Regions from separate parts of the Microbacterium sulfonylureivorans genome, predicted to be linked through region 1. Evidence: predicted binding sites of a transcription regulator. Region 1 holds the regulator's gene; the other holds the start of a gene.
The links. Region 1 encodes LexA, which represses DNA repair genes until DNA is damaged. Its sites were predicted from a motif close to TCGAACANNTGTTCGA; they were not measured.

Region 1 (3,415 bases):
GCGCTCATGAGGCCGATTCTATCGACGCGAGGGCGTCGAGGAACGCGGTGGTCTCCTCCTCGGTGCCCGCGGTCACGCGGAGGTGATGCGGGATCCCGACATCGCGGATCAGCACACCGCGGTCGTAGAGCCCGCGCCAGGTGGCCGCCGGATCGTCGACGCCGCCGAAGAGCACGAAGTTGGTCCACGACTCGTGGGGCGTGAAGCCGAGCGCCTCGACCGTCGCCGAGATGCGGTCGCGCTGCGCGACGATCTCGTCGACCATGCGCAGCATCGTCGGAGCGTGACGAAGGGCAGCGGATGCCGCGGCCTGCGTCAGGGCACTCAGGTGGTACGGCAGTCGTACCAGCCGGAGGGCGTCGACGAGGGCGGGGTCGGCCGCGAGATAGCCGACGCGCGCGCCCGCGAACGCGAACGCCTTGCTCATCGTCCGCGACACCACGAGGCGCTCGCGCCCGGGGAGCAGCGTGAGGGCGGAGCGCTCGTCGCGCGGAGCGAACTCGAAGTACGCCTCGTCGACGACGACGATCCCGTCGGTCGCGTCATAGGCGGCCTCGATCACGTCGAGGCCGAGCGGCGTGCCCGTCGGGTTGTTGGGCGCGCACAGGAAGACGACGTCGGGTGAGGCATCCGCGATCTGGGATGCCGCGTCCGCCGCATCGACGGTGTAGTCGGCCGCGCGCGAGCCGGCCACCCACCCGGCCCCGGTCGCCCGGGTGAGCAGCGGGTACATCGAATAGGTCGGCCCGAAGCCGAACGCGGTGCGCCCCGGCCCGGCGAACGCCTGCAGGACGTGCTGGAGCACTTCGTTCGAGCCGTTCGCGGCCCAGATCTGGTCGCGCGTCAGCCCGTGACCGAGGTACTCGGCGAAGCCCTCGCGAAGGGCCGTGAACTCGCGGTCGGGATACCGGTTGACGTCGCGGAGCGCGAGCGCGATCGAGTCCATGATGTCGTCGGCGACGACTTGCGGCACCGGATGCGTGTTCTCGTTGACGTTGAGCGCGACGGGGAGCGGAGCCTGCGGAGCGCCGTACGGCGTCATTCCGCGGAGGTCGTCGCGCAGGGGGAGGTCTTCGAGGCGTGGACTCACCTCTCCCATGGTAGAGGCGCAGCACGGGCGGATCGGCGGTGTGTCGACGCGCGGCGCGAGGCCGACTCAGGGAGCGGTGTGGTACTCCGCCGGGATCGCCAGGCTCTGTCCGGCCTGCAGGGAGACGCTGTCGAGTGCGTTGAGACGCACGAGCGCATCGACCACGTCGCGGGGATCGGCTGCGGGCGCGACCGCCTCCGCGATCGACCACAGCGTGTCGCCCGACGAGACCGTGATCGTCGTGAAGGACTCGATCGGGGCTCCGGCGTCGCGCGACGCGAGTGCGGAGCCGCCCGAGATCATCGCGAAGCAGACGGCCAGCGCGGCGGGCAGCGCGGCGAGGACCGCCAGCACGCGGCGACCGCGCACCGTCAGCCGCAGTCGCGTCGCCGGACGCGCGGCGCTCCGGAAGGATGCGCCCGTCAGTGCGGGTGTCGTGATGCCGATCGCGGTCATGATCTGCTCCTCCTGCTGGGGAGAGATTCGCACCCGCCGCTCGGCCGGGAGTGGGGGATGCGAATCTCTGTACCGAAGTTATCTTCGAACTATGGCGATGTCAAGGGACGTTTCGGGAGACGATCTCTCGAACGCGACACGCGGTCGCGGTGTTCCCCGAGAGCACCGAATCCGGATACGGTTTCGATACGAGAACCCCACCACGGGCCTCCGACATTCGAAGACCGCTGCACTCTCGAGAGCCCGAGCGCAGCGAGACAGGAGCCGGACATGAGCGACGCCACCGGGCGCGACAGGCCGCAGACGCGGCGGCGCAAGAGCCTGAGCGACAAGCAGCTGGCGATCCTCGAGGTCATCCAGCGGTCGATCGCCCGCCATGGCTATCCGCCGAGCATGCGTGAGATCGGCGACGCCGTCGGGCTCAAGTCCCTGTCGAGCGTGACGCACCAGCTCAACCAGCTGGAGCTGAGCGGCTACCTCCGGCGTGACGCCGGCAAGACCCGCGCGATGGAGGTCCTCATCGACCTGCCGGGCACCGCGACCGAGAACCCCGCCGACACGGCGCCCTCCGTCGGCGACGCGGCTCTGGTCCCACTCGTCGGGCGCATCGCCGCCGGCGTTCCGATCACCGCCGAGCAGCAGGTCGAAGAGATCTTCCCGCTCCCCCGTCAGCTCGTCGGCAAGGGCGACCTGTTCATGCTGAAGGTGTCGGGCGAGTCCATGATCGACGCCGCGATCTGCGACGGCGACTGGGTCGTCGTCCGCTCGCAGGCGACCGCCGACAACGGCGAGATCGTGGCCGCGATGCTGGACGGCGAGGCGACGGTGAAGACATTCCGCCAGCGCGACGGCCACACCTGGCTCCTCCCCCGCAACTCCGCGTTCGAGCCGATCCTCGGCGACGAGGCCGTCGTGCTCGGCAAGGTCGTCGCCGTCCTCCGCGCCGTCTGATCACCCCTCGCGGGTGAAACTTCCCGCAACGTCGTCGCCGTCCGCCAGAATGGGCGGCATGAGCGACATCGACACGGCGGACGCCCAGGCGCTCGCAGACCGCGTCCGCGAGCTGGAGTCCGAGAACGCCCGTCTCGCCGCGGAGGCTGCACCCGCACCGCGCTCCCGCCCCGCCGGAGGCCGATGGCGCACGGCCGTGTCCGCCATCTGCATCGTGGTCGCCGCCATCCTCGTGCCGGTCTCCATCGTCAGCGCGTGGGCGCGCGTCCAGCTGGTCGAGGAGGACGCGTTCGTCGCCACCCTCGCACCGCTGGTCGACGACCCCGCCGTCCAGGCGCTCGTCATCGACGAGACGATGGACGCCGTCACCGCGCAGGTCGACTTCCACGAGCTCACGTCTTCCCTGTTCGGGGGGCTGGCCGACATCGACGGCATGCCGCCGCGCGCCGCGCAGGTGCTCCAGATGCTGGAGGCGCCCGCCGCGGACGGCCTCGAGAACCTGGTCCACCAGGCGGTGACGCGCGTCGTCGAGTCGGATGCCTTCTCCGATGTCTGGGCGACCGCCACGCGCGCCGCGCACCGGGCGCTCACGACCGCGGCCACCTCCGACGGCGGCGGCCTCGTCGTCCGCACCGACGACGGTGTCGGCATCCAGCTCGGCGCCATCGTCGAGACCGTCAAGCAGCGCCTCACGGACCGAGGGGTCAGCGCGGCGCAGCTCATCCCCGCGATCGACCACGTCGTCATCATCGGCACGGGAGAGAACCTCGCGCTCATCCGCACCGGATACGCCCTGGCCACGACGCTCGGATGGTGGCTGCCCGTCATCACCCTCGTGCTGTTCGGGCTCGGCATCGCCATCGCACGTCGCCGCAGCGTCGCCGTGCTCGGCACAGGTCTCGGCATCGCGATCGGGGC
Region 2 (3,415 bases), on a different contig from region 1:
ATCGATCCAGCCCGTTCGTTCCCCAGGCGGATCGGTCCGGGGTCGAACTTCCCCCGCGTCGATCACTCCCAGCCGGATCGACACCCGGCTCGATCACTCCCAGCCGGATCGACACCCGGCTCGATCACTCCCAGCCGGATCGACACCCGGCTCGATCACTCCCCGCGTCGATCACTCCCAGCCGCGTCGATCACTCCCAGCCGGATCGACACCCGGCTCGATCACTCCCCGCGTCGATCACTCCCAGCCGCATCGACACCCGGCTCGATCACTCCCCGCGTCGATCACTCCCAGCCGGATCGATACCCGAGCAGATCTGTCCCGCGTCGATCCGTCCCCGGGTGGATGGCCGTCCCCCGGACGTGATCCGTCAGCACGGTGGGTCGGCACCGCCATGGACAGCAGGCCGGAACGTGGGCACGCGCCGTTCGGGCTCGACGCGGTATCGGCGACCGCTGGGAGACGTCCATTCGAGCGCACCACCGCTCTCGTCGATCTGGCGCACGGCCCAGCCGCCATGGTGCTTCACGATGTGATGCCCCTTGCAGATCGGCGCGAGATTCTCGAGTGAGGTCGATCCGCCGTGCTCCCACGCGATCGTGTGATCGATCTCGCACCGGGAGGCCGGCATCCCGCATCCGGGAGCCATGCACCGGTCTGCGCGCCATTTCACGATCTTGCGCAGCCCCGGTGGCGGCCGGTACTGGTCGCGGCCGACGGACAGCACCGCCCCGGTCTCGGGATGGGTCAGGATGCGCATCCAGCCGTCCGCGCCGGCGCAGAGGTCTCGTGCCGTCCTGAGCGGGATAGGTCCGACGCCTTCGACGACCGGCGGTTCCGCACCGGCGGCGACGTGATCGAGCAGCGCCAGTGCGGGCACCGTCACGGCGACAGACGCCCTGATGCCGCGCGCCACCGCAGGGACAGCCGTCGTCTCGCCCTCGACCAGCAGGTCTCCCAGCACATCCGCCCGGATCTGATCCAGCGAGCGCGCCTCGTCGTCTGTCGCTGCGATCGCCTTCGCCATCGCGGTCACTCGGGAGTGGATCGCCCGGGCCTCGACGGCGGGGAGGAACGCAGACAGCCACGCCATCCCGTCGTCGGCCGGATCGACGATCACGCGCCGCTTCTCGAGCGCAGCCTCATGGCGCTCGTCGAGCGTCTCCGACCGCACGGTCTCGATCAGCTTCCGCAGAGACCGCCGAAACGGACCGACCGACTCAGACTCGGCCAGTTCGACCGCGCGGGGAACGATCCGGTCCGCGAACTCGGGCTCGACTCCGATCATCGCGTCGACGAAGATCGCCGCGTGCCGCTCCGTCGTGCGCGCACCGCTCAACGCGGCAAGCATCTGCGGATACCGATGCACGAGGGACTCCGCGCGCGAGATGAGCTCGCCGGCCGCGTGCTCGGTCACCCGCAGCGCTGCCGCGAGCTCGAGGCGCACTCCCCGCTCGACGATCTCGCGCGCGCCCGCGCCCCGACCGAACGCATCGGCGAGCGCCTCGCGCCGCATCGCATCGACCCGTTCCAATTGCTGGGCGGCGAAGACGGACATCATCGACGCGACCTCCACCACGAGATCGACCGCGTCCGGCACATCGCACTCGACGAAGTCGACCCACTCGCCCGGCGCGTCCGGCGCGTGCTCGGGATGGTGGTTCATAGTCTCGAGATTAGAACATACCTCCGACATTGATCCTGCTCGGGCGCCGTCGCGATGATCTATTCGTCGGCACACGCGGATCGGCATCCCGGTGCGCGGAGCACACGCAGCCGGTGCGCGGAGCACACCGAGCCGCGCCGACGCCCGTCCACCCGAGCCCGAGCCCCGCTGACGGCCCGTCCACCCGAGCCCCACCGACGCCCGTACACCCGAGCCCCGCCGACGGCCCTTCCTCCCGAGCCCCGCCGACGCCCGTCCCCCCGAGCCCGAGCCCCGCCGACGCCCCGTCCCCCCGAGCCGCGGCAGGCGCTCCACCCGAACCCGAACCCGAACCCGAACCCGAACCCGAACCCGAACCCGACCCGAACCCGAACCCACCCCCACCCCCACCCCAGAAACTCCCACCCCCGCGAACGCGCACCCCGAGACGCCCACCCCCAGGATGCCCGCCCCCGAGAACGCCGGATGCCGCGCCCCGGCCAGGACGCGGCATCCGCTCGCTCACTCAGCCGGGCGTCACGGCTGCACCCATGGCGAGGGCGCCGGCGGCACGACCACGGGCGGCCGGTCGTCGCAGGTGATCGTGTTCGGAAGCTGCCACGCGCCGGCCCACGGACCGGTCGTGCCGCCGCCGTCGTTGCCGCCGAGGTCGGTCACCGAGAACTCCGATCCCGCAGGCGTGAAGTGGAACGTTCCGCAGTTGTTGATGCCCACCGCCCCGACGTTCCGGGCGTCGACGTTCTCGAACGACGCACCACCGGCGATCCGGGCACTCAGCACCGACGTGCCCGTGCCGTCGATCCGGACGTCGGCGAACGACACGTCGGACAGCGAGTACAGGTCCTTCACGCCCCACTCCGACACGAGCATGATCGCGTTGTAGGTGCTGTCGAGGTAGTGGTCGCCGGTCACGCGGATGCCGGAGATCGAGCCGTCGAGGGCGTAGATCCAGAGCGATCCGAGCCCGATGTTCCAGTTGAGCTCGCGCGTGCCGGCGCGAGCGGTCGTGTTGTCCTGGAAGGTCAGCGTGCCCGCGAACGGATGGGCTCCGAACCGCGACCCCGCGTGCAGCGCGCTGCCCTCGCGGATGGTGTCGGCCACCAGGTTGCCCGACACCGTGATGTCGGTGCCGCCGTAGATCGCGATGCCGTTCGCGAGCGTGGGCGTCTGCACGGTGTTGTGGTCGAACACGTTGCCCGCGTTGGTCGGCGTCGTGCCGCCCTTCGACTCCGCCCACATGGCGAGGCCGTCGTCTCCGCTGTTGCGCACGAAGTTGTTGCGCGCGACCGAGTCGGTGACCCCGAGGTGGAAGTTCAGCGCGTCGGCGATCTGGTCGACGATGATGTTGTCCTCGACCACGACATCGGACATCGGCCCGTCGAACCACATCCCGACCTTGGTGTGCTGGATGTGGAGGCCCGAGAAGGACGAGTCGTGGAAGGCGCCGCCGATCCCGTTGACCTGGTCGGTGTCGATGCGCTCGCGCACGTCTCCCTCGATCGCGAAGCCCGACAGGTGCACGTCGCGGCTGCCGCCGGCCGAGGCATCCTTTCCGTAGAAGCCGACTCCGGTGTGCGTGGATCCGTCCGCCGAGGGCTCGTCGAGAGCGACCTCGGATCCCTTGATCTTCGTGTACCAGTGACCGGCACCGCGGATGGTCACGTCGTCGACGATGATGTGGCGGTCGACGCGGAACGTGCCCGGCGGCACGTACACGATCAGCCCGGCCTTCTTCGCGAACGCGATCGC

Region 2: the regulator LexA is predicted to act here: its motif matches at 1,678-1,693, upstream of EER34_RS14640 (HNH endonuclease signature motif containing protein).

Annotation. Positions count from the first base shown of each region.
Region 1 is NZ_RJAD01000001.1:32,866-36,280, forward strand. Features, by position in the region: gene hisB (imidazoleglycerol-phosphate dehydratase HisB) at 1-8, opposite strand, end outside; gene EER34_RS00175 (histidinol-phosphate transaminase) at 5-1,099, opposite strand; gene EER34_RS00180 (LysM peptidoglycan-binding domain-containing protein) at 1,157-1,546, opposite strand; gene lexA (transcriptional repressor LexA) at 1,817-2,497, shown strand; gene EER34_RS00190 (hypothetical protein) at 2,556-3,415, shown strand, end outside.
Region 2 is NZ_RJAD01000003.1:243,434-246,848, forward strand. Features, by position in the region: gene EER34_RS14640 (HNH endonuclease signature motif containing protein) at 371-1,666, opposite strand; gene EER34_RS14645 (glycosyl hydrolase family 28-related protein) at 2,183-3,415, opposite strand, start outside.